4 regions of the Cyanobium sp. WAJ14-Wanaka genome follow, and region 4 is predicted to be linked to each of the others. Evidence: predicted binding sites of a transcription regulator. Region 4 holds the regulator's gene; each other region holds the start of a gene.
The links. The regulator NtcA, encoded in region 4, controls nitrogen genes in cyanobacteria. The targets are predictions, from matches to a motif close to GTANCNNNNGNTAC.

Region 1 (3,464 bases), on a different contig from region 4:
TAACCCGTAGGCCAATTGTGGACTTGATGATCAAAAGGATGATCAAGGTGCCAATACCTACGAATCCCCAGGTGACCAGCACTGCCTGGAATTGGGCGCCCAGCATGGCCAGGTTGCCGCCCTTGGCCAGGATCTCGGCGGATTTGGGGAAATAGTCCGCAGGGACCAGGGCTGGAGCGGCCAGCAGGCCGGTTAGCAAGGCGCCAACCGTGCCGCCGATGCCGTGCACCATGAAGGCATCCAAGGAATCATCGAATTTGATCGAGGCCTTAACCCGCACCGCAATCAAGCAGGCGGTGGCGCTCAGGGCTCCAATTACCAGGGCTGGACCCATGTAAACGAAACCAGCTGCGGGGGTAATGCCCACAAGCCCTGCCACGGCACCGGTGGCGCCACCAACTGCGGTGGGCTTGCCATCCACGAACCACTCGATCATGCACCAGGTGAGCAGGGCAGCCGAGGCTGCTGCGGTGGTGGTTAGGAAGGAAAGGCCGGCCCCCTTGGCTGCGAAATAGCTGGCGCCGTTAAAGCCAAACCAGCCGAACCAAAGCAGGCCTGCACCCAGGAGGATGTAGGGCACGTTGTGGGGAGGGCGTTGACCGTCCGGGTAGGTGCTGCGGGGGCCCACGATGGCCGCAGACACAAGGGCGGCAACACCGGCAGCGATGTGCACCACGGTGCCACCGGCAAAGTCGATGGCGCCGATTGCACCGAAGGGACCGATGTAACCACCACCCCAAACCATGTGGCAGAGGGGGCAATAGATAAAGAGGCTCCAGAGCAGGCTGAACCAGAACCAGGCCTTGAAGTTGATCCGCTCAACCACCGCGCCTGAGATCAGGGCTGGAGTAATGATTGCGAACATGCCCTGGAAAAGGGCAAATGATGTGGCGCTGATGTTGAAACCATCGGCCAGGGGAGCATCCCCCAGCGGACCACCGACGCCATTGAGGAACATTGCCCCCAGGCCACCAATGAAGGGGCTGTTGAAACCAAGGTCGAAGGAAAGGCTGTAGCCAATTACTACCCAGAGCACCCCGATGAGACCCATCAGGAAGAAGCTCATCATCATTGTGTTGAGCACGTTCTTGGCGCGCGTAAAGCCGCCGTAGAAGAACGCCAGGCCCGGGGTCATCAATAACACCAGGGCTGAGCCCATCAACATCAACAGGGTGTCGGCACCATCGGTGACCCCTGGAGCGAGGGCTGCCTGGGCCTTGCCAGCCATCAGGGGCAGGAGGCCTGCGCCTGCGGCCATCAGAATTAACGCGTAGCGCTGCATCTGGGGCTGTTGAACGCCAGCTAGAACTCGCTGACGAAAAAGATCAAAGGTGGCAAGTGGTGTCTTTCCACCGCCGGCCATGGGGACATGGGTCATGAAGGGGAGATGCCTCGCCAACGTTCGCTTAGGCACAGTCCCCCACGGCGGGGGGGAGGGTGTGTAGCAACTGCAACCAAACTCCAAATTGGTGCCGGGCTGCCTAAAACGGAACCCAGTTCTTCTTCCCCCATGGCCGCTTCAACTGCTCCCAGCTGGCAGGAGCTCGAGCAGGCGGTAGGCGCCCTCCAGCCCCTGGATCGCATCGAGGGGCCCACCAACGCCCAGGCCCAGTTGCGTTTATTTGGCCTGCCGGAGGCCTCCGTGCGGGTGACCCTCTACCGCGACCACCACGCCTGGTGCCCCTATTGCCAGAAGGTCTGGCTGTGGCTCGAGGAAAAGCGGATCCCCTATCGGATCCGCAAGGTGACGATGTTTTGCTACGGCGAAAAGGAAAGCTGGTTTAAGCAGCTGGTGCCCTCGGGCATGCTGCCCGCCCTCCAGCTGGATGGCCGCCTGATCACCGAAAGCGACGTGATCCTGGAGTCGCTCGAGGCTGCCTTTGGACCCCTGGGGGCGGGGCTAAACGATCCGGAGGTGTTGCCCCTGCGGATGTTGGAGCGGCGAGTCTTTCGCGCCTGGTGCCAATGGCTTTGCCGGCCCAATCCCAATTCGCAGGAGGAGGAAAGCGGCCGTTTGCGCTTCCAGCGCAGCGCCGTGGCCATGGAAGAGGCCCTTGCCGTAACGGCCGGACCCTTTTTGCTGGGGCCAGAGCCGGAAACGGCCGACCTGATCTTTGTGCCCTACCTCGAGCGGATGGCGGCGAGCCTGGCCTACTACAAGGGCTACCTGCTGCGCCAGGAGCATCCGGCGATCGACCGCTGGTTTGCGGGCCTAGAGCTGCGCCCCACCTACCTGGGTACCCAGAGCGATTTCCACACCCACGCCCACGATTTGCCGCCCCAGATGGGGGGCTGCCATGCCAATGGCAGTCGGGCCCAGCTGGCCTTGGCCAGCCGCATTGATAGGGGGCCCTGGCCCATTGGCAGTGGCCCCTGGCCCATCGGCAGTGATCCGGGCGCGCCCGATCTGGAAACCTCCCAGGCACCGCCAGCCAATTCGGCCCTGCTGGCTCTAGCCCGGGTGCTGGCCCATCGAGGCCCAATTTTGGAGCGCAATCCCTTGGGTGCGGAGCTGTTTGATCCGGCCCTGCGTGCTGCCCTTAGCGGTTTGCTGCCGGGCTGCGAACCCCTGGCCCCGCCGCCAGGTACGGCGCCAGGCCTGCGTTACCTGCGCAATCGCATCAACGTGCCCCGCGACATGCCCCTGCATGCGGCCCGGCGGCTGCGCCAGGTGCTGGGGGCCAGCGCCGATCTGGATGGGGCTTGTCAGGGATCTGCCGACCCCGCCCTGGAGGGGCCGCCGATCCCGTTCCAGCATCGCCGCGACCAAAACCCCCTGCCCTTCCTGGCGGCCAAGTAAGCCCACCATCCCTAGGGTTTGATCACTTTGCAGCGGAAGTCCGTGAAGCGAATAGAGGTGAAGCGAATAGAGGTGAAGCGTCTGTCGGGTCGGTTGGCCGGCGGCTTGATCTCGGGTGCCCTAGGGGCGGCCTTGGCGGTTTTGCCCGGCTTGGCCCTTGAGCTAAGGGGTGCCACCTACTTCACCAAGCCGCCCTGGTCGGTGGATTTGATCAGCTACCAAACCTACACCTATGAAACCCGGCCTGAGTATTACTTCCGGGTCAGTTTGGATGCGGCGGCAGGGGCGCCCCTGGGGGGGCTGACGATTCGCCAAACCAGGGGTGTTGATCGGCAGTTTCCCTTCTCCGTAGATCGCACCACTGCCTTCCTTGGCGGCACGCCCCGCCGGGGGGGCGAGAAGATCCCCGTGGGGGCCAGCTTCGAGGAGGCAGCCAGGCTGTTCACGATCACATTCCCCGAACCGGTTCAACCCGGCAACACGGTCACGGTGGTGTTGCGGCCCTGGACCAACCCCTCGGCTTCCGACACCTACATGTTTGAGGTGATGGCCTTGCCGGCCGGTCCGAACCCCTCGCCAGCCTCGCTTGGATATGGCACCTTGCGGATATACAACTTCGGCGACTTCAACTGAATCGCCTTGCTGCCGGCATGCCCACTCGCCC
Region 2 (3,464 bases), on a different contig from region 4:
ATCCTTGCCGAAGCCGTTGCAGTGACCCTGGGCCCCAAGGGCCGCAACGTGGTGCTCGAGAAGAAGTTCGGCGCCCCCCAGATCATCAATGACGGCGTCACCATCGCCAAAGAGATCGAACTGGAAGACCACATCGAAAACACCGGTGTGGCCCTGATCCGTCAGGCCGCCAGCAAGACCAACGACGCCGCCGGTGACGGAACTACCACCGCCACCGTCCTGGCCCACGCCATGGTCAAGGCTGGCCTGCGCAACGTGGCCGCCGGCGCCAACGCGATCACCCTTAAAAAGGGCATCGACAAGGCTTCCGAATTCCTCGTCAAAAAGATCGAGGAGCACGCCAAGCCCATCAGCGACAGCACCGCCATTGCCCAGGTGGGCACCATCTCCGCCGGCAACGACGAAGAGGTGGGCCGCATGATCGCCGACGCCATGGACAAGGTGGGCAAGGAGGGCGTGATCTCCCTCGAGGAGGGCAAGTCGATGACCACCGAGCTGGAGGTCACCGAAGGCATGCGTTTCGACAAGGGCTACATCTCGCCCTACTTCGCCACCGACACCGAGCGGATGGAAGCGGTGCTCGAAGAGCCCTACATCCTTCTTACCGACAAGAAGATCGGCCTGGTGCAAGACCTGGTGCCCGTTCTTGAGCAGATCGCCCGCACCGGCAAGCCCCTGCTGATCATCGCCGAAGACATCGAGAAGGAAGCCCTAGCCACCTTGGTGGTGAATCGCCTGCGCGGTGTGCTGAACGTGGCGGCCGTCAAGGCTCCTGGTTTTGGCGACCGTCGTAAGGCCATGCTCGAGGACATCGCCGTTCTCACCAACGGTCAGCTGATCACCGAAGACGCCGGTCTGAAGCTGGAGAACGCCAAGCTGGAGATGCTGGGTACCGCCCGTCGCATCACCATCAACAAGGACACCACCACCATCGTGGCCGAAGGCAACGAGGCTGCGGTGAAGGCCCGCTGCGAGCAAATCCGCAAGCAGATGGACGAAACCGACTCCTCCTACGACAAGGAGAAGTTGCAGGAGCGTCTGGCCAAGTTGAGTGGCGGCGTCGCCGTGGTGAAGGTGGGTGCTGCCACCGAAACCGAGATGAAGGACAAGAAGCTGCGCCTGGAAGACGCCATCAACGCCACCAAGGCGGCTGTTGAAGAAGGCATCGTTCCTGGTGGCGGCACCACCCTGGCCCACCTGGCTCCCGCCCTCGAGGAGTGGGCCAAGGCCAACCTCTCCGGCGAAGAGCTGATCGGCGCCACGATCGTGGCTTCTTCCCTCACCGCCCCCCTGATGCGCATTGCCCAGAACGCTGGTGTAAATGGCGCTGTGGTGGCTGAGAACGTCAAGAACAAGCCCTTCAACGAGGGCTACAACGCAGCTACCGGTGAGTATGTCGACATGCTGGCTGCCGGCATCGTGGACCCCGCCAAGGTGACCCGCTCTGGCCTCCAGAACGCGGCCTCCATCGCCGGCATGGTGCTCACCACCGAGTGCATCGTGGCCGACATGCCCGATAAGAAGGACTCTGCTCCCGCCGGCGGCGGCATGGGCGGCGGCGACTTCGACTATTGATCTCAGGGCGATTGCTCTCAGGGCGGGTGGTCTTCGGATCACCCAATCTCCAATTCTTCAGTCGTATCAAGGGGACCTGCGGGTCCTCTTTTTTTATGCCCGCCCGCCGGAGCCCCTATTCGGTAGCGAATTGAACAGAAATTGGAGCTTTAGTAGCGACTGCTACTAAACGCTGCGCCTTGGCCCCGCAGCTTGGTTCTTTCGCTCCCGCCCCCGTAGTGCAAGCCTTACAAAGCGCCAACAACGGCTTTGTGCTGTTGTGCGCGGCCCTGGTGTTGATGATGACGCCGGCATTGGCGCTCTTTTACGCCGGTTTTGTGCGCAGCCGCAACGTGCTCAACACGATGGTGATGAGCTTCTCGGCCATGGCCCTGGTCAGCGTGCTGTGGGTTTTGTATGGCTACAGCCTGGCCTTCTCCCCTGGCTCTGGTCCTTCGGCTCCATTTATTGGCGGTCTGCAGTGGGCGGGCCTTAGCAACTGGTCTGTGGCCTATGGCGATGGCCAGCTCAGCCATGGGGCGGTGGCCTTTTTCCAGCTCACTTTTGCGATCATCACGCCAGCCCTGATCTCCGGGGCGGTGGTGGAGCGGATGAACTTCCGCGCCTGGCTGGCCTTTGTTGTGCTGTGGAGCACCTTTATCTATCTGCCCCTGGCCCACATGGTTTGGGGTCCAGGGGGCTTCCTGGGGGTGGAGGGCCTGGGCGCCCTGGATTTTGCCGGTGGCCTGGTGGTTGAGATGGCCTCGGGTGTGGGTGCTGCCGTGGCGGCCACTGTGATCGGCAGGCGCCGCTCCTATCCGGGCCATGGCGCCCCGCCCCACAACGTGCCCTTCATCCTTCTCGGTGCGGGTTTGCTCTGGTTTGGCTGGTTTGGCTTCAACGGCGGCAGCGCCCTGATCGCCGGCAACCTGGCGTCTTTGGCCTGTCTCACCACCAATACCGCCGCGGCGGCGGCGGCGGTGGGCTGGATGGTGATTGAAACGATCCAGCGGGGCAAGCCCACGGCGGTGGGGGTTGCCACGGGCGCGGTGGCGGGCCTGGTGGCGATTACCCCGGCCGCTGGTTTCGTGAGCCCCCTCGGGGCGTTGTTGATCGGGTTTATGGCGGCCTTGATTTGCAGCTATGCCCTGCAGTGGAAAAATCGCAGTGGTTTGGATGACAGCCTCGATGTGTTGCCCATCCACGGGGTGGCGGGCTTTCTGGGCATGCTGCTAACTGGTGTCTTTGCCCTGCAATCGGTCAATCCCGCCGGGGCCAATGGCCTGCTGGCGGGCAACTCCGGCTTGCTGGTGATTCAGCTGAAGGCCGCTGGCTTTACGGCCCTCTGGGTGGGGGTGGGCACCTACGTGGTGTTGAAGTTGATTGCCCTGGCCATACCGCTGCGGGTGAGCGACCAGGAAGAGCGCCAGGGCATGGACATCCAGGCCCACGGCGAGGAGGCTTATAACACCGAATTCACGGGCTAAACCCAGCCATTGCCAGCCTCAGCTGGCAATGAAGTTCAGCGCCACTCCGTTGTTGCAGTAACGCTTGCCCGTTGGCTTGGGGCCGTCATCAAAGACGTGGCCCTGGTGGCCGCCGCAGCGACGGCAGTGGTATTCACTGCGGGGCAGAAGCAGTTTGAAATCCAGCTTGGTGACCACTCCGCCAGCAAGGGGTTCCCAGAAGCTGGGCCAGCCGGTGCCGCTGTTGTATTTGGCCTTGGAGCTGAACAGGGGCAATTTGCAACCTGCGCAGACAAAGGTGCCAGCCTTTTTTTCGTTGTTTAGGGCACTGCTGAAGGGTTGCTCGGTGCCCTCCTGGCGCAGCACCACAAAGGCCTCCGGGCTAAGGCGCTTACGCCATTGGCTTTCACTGAGTTGCCAGGCGGGATCGCCCGCTTTTGAGGC
Region 3 (3,464 bases), 380 kb from region 4:
AATCAAGGCCATGGCTGAGCTGATCGAAGCCCTGCCCATGGCCAAGGGGCCCCACCAGGCCGGTGAGGCAGCAAACCTTGGCATTCCCCTGCCGGCCTGGCAGTGGCACACCGACCCCGCCGCCTTCGCCCGCCAGGTAAGCAAGATCCTGGAATGGATAGCTGCCGGAGACATGTTTCAGGCCAATCTGACGGCCTGTTGCGAATTCCAGGCCCCAGCTACCCCCGATCCCCTTGCCCTCTACGGCCGCCTGCGCCAGGGCTGCCCCGCCCCCTTTGGGGGCCTGGCGATCGCCGGCGCTGGGGCCCAGGGCGAAGCCGTGCTCTCCAGCTCCCCGGAGCGTTTCCTGCGGCTGGGGCAGGACGGCCAGGTGGAAACTCGACCGATCAAGGGCACCCGCCCGCGCCGCAGCGATGCCCAGGCCGATGCAGCCGAAGCCGCCGCCCTGGTGACCAGCGGCAAGGATCGGGCCGAAAACGTGATGATCGTGGACCTGCTCCGTAATGATCTGGGCCGGGTTTGCCAGCCCGGATCGATTGGGGTGAGCCAACTGGTGGGTCTAGAGAGCTATCGCCAGGTGCACCACCTCACCTCGGTGGTGCGGGGCAGCCTGCAACCTGAGCGCAACTTGGTGGACCTGCTGCGGGCCTGCTGGCCCGGCGGTTCCATCAGCGGAGCCCCCAAAATTCGGGCTTCTCAACGGCTGGCAAGCCTGGAACCGGTGCCCCGGGGGCCCTACTGCGGCAGCCTGTTTTGGCTTGCTCCAGATGGCCAATTCGATAGCAACATCTTGATCCGATCAGTTGTGATCAAGGACCAAAGGCTGCGGGTACATGCCGGTTGCGGCATCGTCGCCGATTCCGATCCAGCGGCTGAAGCAGAAGAAATGGGCTGGAAGCTGAAGCCCCTGCTGGAGGCCCTGGCATGAGTGCGGACGGCCCCGGCAAAGCGATCGCCTGGATCGACCAACCCGGGCCAAAGGGCAGTTGGGGCAGCCCCGACGATCTGGCCATTCCCATCAGTGATCGGGCCCTACTGCTGGCCGATGGGATTTTTGAAACCCTGCTGGTGGAAGCAGGTGTGAGCTGCAGGCTTGAGGAACACCTGGCCCGCTGGCAAAGGGGCGCCCACCTGCTCGCCATGGCCGAGCCCCCGGCCAAAGGCCAGGTGCAAAAACTGATTGGCGAAGCAGTTAGCCGCAGCGGCATCACAGGCGGTGCCCTCAGGCTCAATTGGAGCCGGGCCAGCGGGGGACCGAGCGGGGGGCCGAGCGGGGCCGGGCGGGGCCTGGATTTGCCCAGCGAGCAAAGCGGCCGCTTCTGGCTGCAACTAAATCCCTACCGCCCAAACTTTGCGCCGGTGCGGCTGTTCGTCAGTCCCACGGAAAGCCGCAGTGCCACCAGCCTGCTGAGTTGCTGCAAAACCATGGCCTACGGAGCGGCGATCCAGGCCCGCCGCCAGGCGGTAGCCGCCGGTTTCGACGACGCCCTGCTCCCCTGCTCGGGGGGCCCGCACCCAGGCGAATTGAGCTGCGGCACCAGCGCCAATCTCCTGGTGCTCAGCAGTTCTGGCTGGATCACCCCTCCCCTGGCCAGCGGTTGCCTCCCGGGGGTAATGCGCGGCCTGGCCCTGCAGCTGGGCCTGGCCAAAGAAAAGGTGATTGGCGCCGCTGATTTGCACGCCAGCGCCGGCGCCCTACTGATCAACAGCCTGGGCTGCCGGCCGATCAGCCAGTTGGGCGACCAGCCCCTGCCGATCGCCCCTGAACCTGAAGCCCTATGGCGGCAATTGCTGGCGGCGCCGGGAATCACAACTTGAGCAATTCATAAATCCGAACTAGGCACTAACCCTGGGCAAACTGCCACGCAAGCCTTGGGTTTGTAGCAATAGGCACTCGGGCATTAGCCCCTGCTGGCCAGGATCAGCCCAGCTGTCACGGGCGGGGAATGTTTACCGAATACCGACCCACCCGGGGATACGACGAATACTTCAGTGCCTTTGACCAACCCCGCAGCAGCCTCCAACCCCTGCTCTCTTCCCTGGGTCAGCTGGGCCTGGCCGAACTGAATCGGAACCATGCGGCCGCGGGCATGCTGCTCAAACGCCTAGGCGCCACCTTCCGGCTCAACGATTCCGGTAATAAGGGCGTAGAGAGAATCCTGCCCTTCGACCCCCTGCCCCGGCTCATTGGCCTGGCGGATTGGCAACGCCTGGAGCAGGGCTTGGTTCAACGGCTTGAGGCGATCGACCAATTTCTTGGAGACGTCTACGGGCCCCAAAAAATTCTCAACGACGGGGTGGTTCCCCGCGCAGATGTTGAAAGCTCCCAGGGCTGGCGGCCCGAGATGCGGGACTTTCAGCCCCCCCTCGGCAAGTGGTGCCATGTGTCTGGCCTTGATCTGGTCAGGGATGGTGAAGGCACCTGGCGCGTGCTTGAGGACAACCTGCGTTGCCCCTCCGGGGTGGCCTATTTCCTCGAGAACCGGCGCGTGATGAAGCGCATGTTCCCGAGCCTGTTTTCGGGGCGCACGGTCCAACCGATCGACGACTACCCCTCCCATCTGCTGCAAACCTTGCGGGAACTTGCCCCCTGGACCGACAACCCCAAGGTTGTGCTGCTCACCCCTGGAGTTTTCAACAGCGCCTACTTCGAGCACAGCTACCTGGCCCAACAGATGGGAATCCAGCTGGTGGAAGGCCGGGATCTGCTCTGCCAGGAAGACCGGGTTTGGATGCGCAGCACCAGTGGCCTGGAGCCCGTGGATGTGATCTACCGCCGCATCGACGACGATTTCCTTGATCCAGCCGTATTTCGCAGCGATTCGATGTTGGGGGTGCGGGGCCTGATGGGCGCCTACCGAGCCGGCCGGGTAGCCATCGCCAATGCCCCGGGCACGGGTGTGGCCGACGACAAGCAGATCTACGCCTACGTGCCGGAAATGATCCGCTACTACCTGGGGGAAGAGCCGATCATTGAAAACGTGCCCACCTACCTCTGCTCCCGCCCAGATGACCAGGCCTATGTGCTGGCCCACCTGGGCGAACTAGTGGTGAAGGCGGTGGCTGAAGCCGGGGGCTACGGAATGTTGATCGGGCCCCATGCCAGCCAGGCTGAAATTGCTGATTTTGCGGAAAAGATCAAGGCCGACCCCCGCAACTACATCGCCCAACCCACCCTCGAACTCTCGACGGTGCCATCCCTCAGCGAAGGCGAGCTATTTCCCTGCCACGTGGATTTGCGGCCCTACGTGTTGCGGGGTAAGGGGGCCTGGATCAGTCCGGGTGGCCTGACCCGGGTGGCGCTGCGCCGGGGCTCCCTGGTGGTGAATTCATCCCAGGGCGGCGGCTGTAAGGACACCTGGATAGTCGATGAAAGTTCGGCCCAGGAGTTTGTCCCATGCTGAGTCGAGTTGCCGACTGCCTCTACTGGATCAACCGCTACGTGGAGCGGGCAGAGAACATCT
Region 4 (3,464 bases):
TGAGGCCTTTGGGGGGGAACAGCTGCCAAAAGCGATGCCGGGCGGCCAGGGTGGTGCCGTATTCGTCCACGAGATGGGTTTCTAAACCGAATGGGGCAATGGCATGAAGCCAGCCCCTACTGCCGGTGCCGTTGCCAATTACCAGGCTGGCTAGGCCTTCGCCCCGCCAATGGCCCAGCCAGGCGAGGGCCGCGTCCGGTTCGAGAATGGCGGCCTGTTCGATCCAGCCGCCCTCCCGATCGGCAATGACGAGACCGCATTTGCTGCGGCCTGGGTCGATGCCGGCAATTAGGCAATTCGGCTTCCAGTTCACCGAAGGTTGCCCCGGGCGCCACCCTTCTGTAGATCGCCATCCCGATCCCAGCGCAGTTCCACCGCAATGGGATCGGGAGTGTCAGCACTTTGAACAGCGACCGCCGAAAGGGCAACGACAAGGCCCCTGGGTCGTTCGCTTAACTCCGAGCTCAGTTGCCGCACCGCGGCTGGATCCACCTGAAGGCCATCCGCCACCGTGCCCTGGCGCTGGGCTCGGGCATAGGCGGCAGCGAGCAGCAGATTTAGGCGTCTGTTGATCGCCTCGGGATTGCTGAGATCCCCTTCCAGGATGGTGCTGGCAAGCACTTCACCGGCCTTGATCACGGGTCGGTTTGGCCGGAGGTCGGGGAAGGCCAGCACCTGCCTTTCCCCGCGCAACACATTGGCTGCCGAAATCAGGCTCACTACCCAGCTGCCTGGTTTGGCAAGCATTTCTTCGAGTTTGGCAATGTCGCTACGGGGCACCAGCAGAATTTGCCGATCAGCGTTCTGGCCCGGCAGCACCCTGCGAAAGGCATTGAGGTTGGCCTGCTGCAACAGGGCCGTAACCACGGATTTTGCCTGGCTTGGCTGCTCCAGCTTCACCTTGGCGCTGGCCAGGATTTGACCGCTGCTGATCACCACATCGCCGCGGCGGAAGGCAATCAGGTTTGTCTCCAGATCCTTGAGCTCTTTTGTGCCGGCGGCAATTTGGCTGCGCACCTGGGCCAAATCCCTTTCGTTGCTGCGGATTTCGGCATCCCGCACCTGTAGGTCGCGGCCCAAGCGGCTGCGTTCCGCCTCCAGTTGCCGGCGCTGGGCCAGCAGCGGTGCCAGGCTCCTACGCAGGGTCACCAGCCTGGCTTCCGATTGGTTTAGTTGGCCCTGGAAGCGGGCCTGCTCCTTTTCTGCCTGCTTCCGCTTGGCTTCGCTCGTGGCCAGGTTGCTGCGGCTGGTTTGCAGGCGAGTTTCCAGCTTGTCGAGCTCAAAAAGCCCCACCCGCAGCCGTTCACTCACCAAAAGCATTAAGCCCAAAGACACGGCACTGATCACGCTGCCGGTGAGCACGGTGATCAACACGGCCGTGCGTCGGGGCCGCATCTGAAACAGGCTTAAACGGGCCTTGCCCACCCGGCTGCCCAGGCGATCACCAAGGGTCGAGAGCACGCCCCCAAGCACGAGCAGCGCCAGGATCAGAAGCCAGCCCGACACAGGTTTCAGCAGGGGGTACCAGTATCCCCCGGCGAAAGGCTTTAGCTAAAGCGCTTGGCCAGGGCGATCGGATCAAACACGGTGATTTTTTTGCGATCGATCTGCACCAGCCCTTCGTTGCGTAGGTCGCCCAGCAGGCGGGTGATTGTTACCCGGGTGGAGCCAATGGCCTCGGCGATCGCCTGGTGTGAGAGGCGCAGATCAATGGTGATCCCCTCGTTGCCAGGCACCCCAAAATCCCGGCAGAGAACTAGCAGAAAGCTCACCAGCCGCGAAGACATATCGCGGTGGGTGAGGGTTTCTATCATCGTTTCGGTCTGCAGAATCCTCGAAGAAAGGCCCTGCAGCAGGAGCAGTCCGACGCTGGCGTCCTGTTCGATGGCCCGCCTTACGGAGGTGGCCGGCGCCGTAACCATCTCCACCCTGGTGAAGGCAATCGCGTGATAAAACCTGTCTGAACGCTGGCCCGTCAGCAGCGACAAGACCCCGAAAAGGCTGTTTTCGCGGAGTAGGGCCACCGTGATTTCCTCTCCGGATTCGTAGACCCGTGAGAGGCGGACAGCGCCGCGGCGCAATAGGTAGACCCGTTCTGCGGGGTCTCCGGGAAAGAAGATGGTTTTCCCCCGTTCAACCGTTTCAACGCTGCTACCAGAAAGGGAGCGGATTACCTCCAGCAGGGTTGCGGAGCCCTGGCTCGCCACACCGACCCCCGCCACGCTGCCGGGGGAGCCGGTTGACGGTGTGTTGGCCGTACGGCTGAATCCGTGGATCACGCCAACCATCGGGATGGACAGATGGCAGGAACCTAGGTACCACCGCTGCCTCAACATGTAGCAACCCGCACCTTTTTGGCGCCCCATGCCCTGGCGCGGCACCAGTAGTACGGATGCTTCCACTATCGGTAGTGTCCTTTCCTTGTAAAAGGCCCCTACGCCGCTACATTCAGATTCTGCGGCATTCGCCCCTAGGGCTGGCTGCGTTCCTAAAGCCAGATCTCCGGGGAGTTGATGACCGCCAGCCTGTCTGCTGCCAACCCAAACCACCAGCGCCCGCAGCGGTTGGAGTTGGTGGCCGGTGGCATCCAGGCCCATGCCCCCAGGCCCTTACGCATTGCCGAGCAGTCGGAAGGTCTGCTTCAGATCCATACGGCCCCTTTCCGGGGCAGCTTTGGCTCCGTTCTCAGCCAGGCCCTACGCGCTGCTGGTCTTGGTAGCCGGGTGCTGGTTTCCCAGCTGCTCAAGGGCGGGGTGGAGCAGGGGTTGGCCAACAGTGTTTGGCTATGTGGCCGCCTGCAGTGGCTGCGCCCTGCGGTGCCAGCTTGTTTGGCCGAAACTGCGCAAGCTGAATTTGCAGATGGCGGCGCCTTGGCCGCCGTGCAGGAGGTTTGGGCCTTCAGCCGCGAGCAGCTGATCAGTGGGGCGGTGGACCTAATGGTGCTCGATGAACTTGGCTTGGCGATGGAGCTGGGCTACCTCCAGCCGGCCGAGGTGCTAGATGCGCTTGAGCGCCGTCCAGCCCACCTGGATGTCATCCTTACTGGCCCTGCCATGGGCCCTGCCCTGATGGCCCTGGCTGATCAAGTTACCGAGCTGCGTCGCGGCTTTTAGGTTCTCTCTCCCGTCATGCTGAAAAACGACCTTTGGATCAAGGAGCAGGCCGCAGAGGGCATGCTCGAGCCATTTCAATCCAGCCTTGTTAGGCATCTCGATCCAGAGAATGGTGCCTCGCCTGTACTGAGCTTTGGCTGCTCTTCCTATGGCTACGACCTGCGCCTTTCGCCCAAGGAGTTTTTGATCTTCCGCCATGTGCCGGGCACGATCATGAATCCGAAGCGCTTCAATCCCGCCAACCTCGAACCAGCAGCCCTCGCCGAAGACGCCGACGGGTCCTACTTCATTTTGCCTGCCCACTCCTATGGCCTAGGTGTGGCGCTAGAAAAGATGAAGGTGCCAGCCAAT

Region 1: a site for NtcA is predicted at 1,442-1,455, ahead of KBY49_RS04810 (ammonium transporter). Genes of this name have one in related genera too.
Region 2: a site for NtcA is predicted at 1,728-1,741, ahead of KBY49_RS06390 (ammonium transporter). Genes of this name have one in related genera too.
Region 3: a site for NtcA is predicted at 1,881-1,894, ahead of KBY49_RS07865 (circularly permuted type 2 ATP-grasp protein). Genes of this name have one in related genera too.

The regions. Positions count from the first base shown of each region.
Region 1 covers NZ_JAGQAZ010000001.1:846,917-850,380, reverse strand. Annotated here, with positions in the region: gene KBY49_RS04810 (ammonium transporter) at 1-1,378, opposite strand, end outside; gene KBY49_RS04805 (glutathione S-transferase family protein) at 1,511-2,800, shown strand; gene KBY49_RS04800 (DUF2808 domain-containing protein) at 2,843-3,433, shown strand.
Region 2 covers NZ_JAGQAZ010000001.1:1,134,635-1,138,098, reverse strand. Annotated here, with positions in the region: gene groL (chaperonin GroEL) at 1-1,575, shown strand, start outside; gene KBY49_RS06390 (ammonium transporter) at 1,794-3,041, shown strand; gene msrB (peptide-methionine (R)-S-oxide reductase MsrB) at 3,060-3,464, opposite strand, start outside.
Region 3 covers NZ_JAGQAZ010000002.1:216,142-219,605, forward strand. Annotated here, with positions in the region: gene KBY49_RS07855 (anthranilate synthase component I family protein) at 1-928, shown strand, start outside; gene KBY49_RS07860 (aminotransferase class IV) at 925-1,818, shown strand; gene KBY49_RS07865 (circularly permuted type 2 ATP-grasp protein) at 1,947-3,404, shown strand; gene KBY49_RS07870 (alpha-E domain-containing protein) at 3,398-3,464, shown strand, end outside.
Region 4 covers NZ_JAGQAZ010000002.1:597,331-600,794, forward strand. Annotated here, with positions in the region: gene KBY49_RS09705 (resolvase) at 1-313, opposite strand, end outside; gene KBY49_RS09710 (DUF3084 domain-containing protein) at 310-1,506, opposite strand; gene ntcA (global nitrogen regulator NtcA) at 1,548-2,288, opposite strand; gene KBY49_RS09720 (cob(I)yrinic acid a,c-diamide adenosyltransferase) at 2,514-3,113, shown strand; gene dcd (dCTP deaminase) at 3,129-3,464, shown strand, end outside.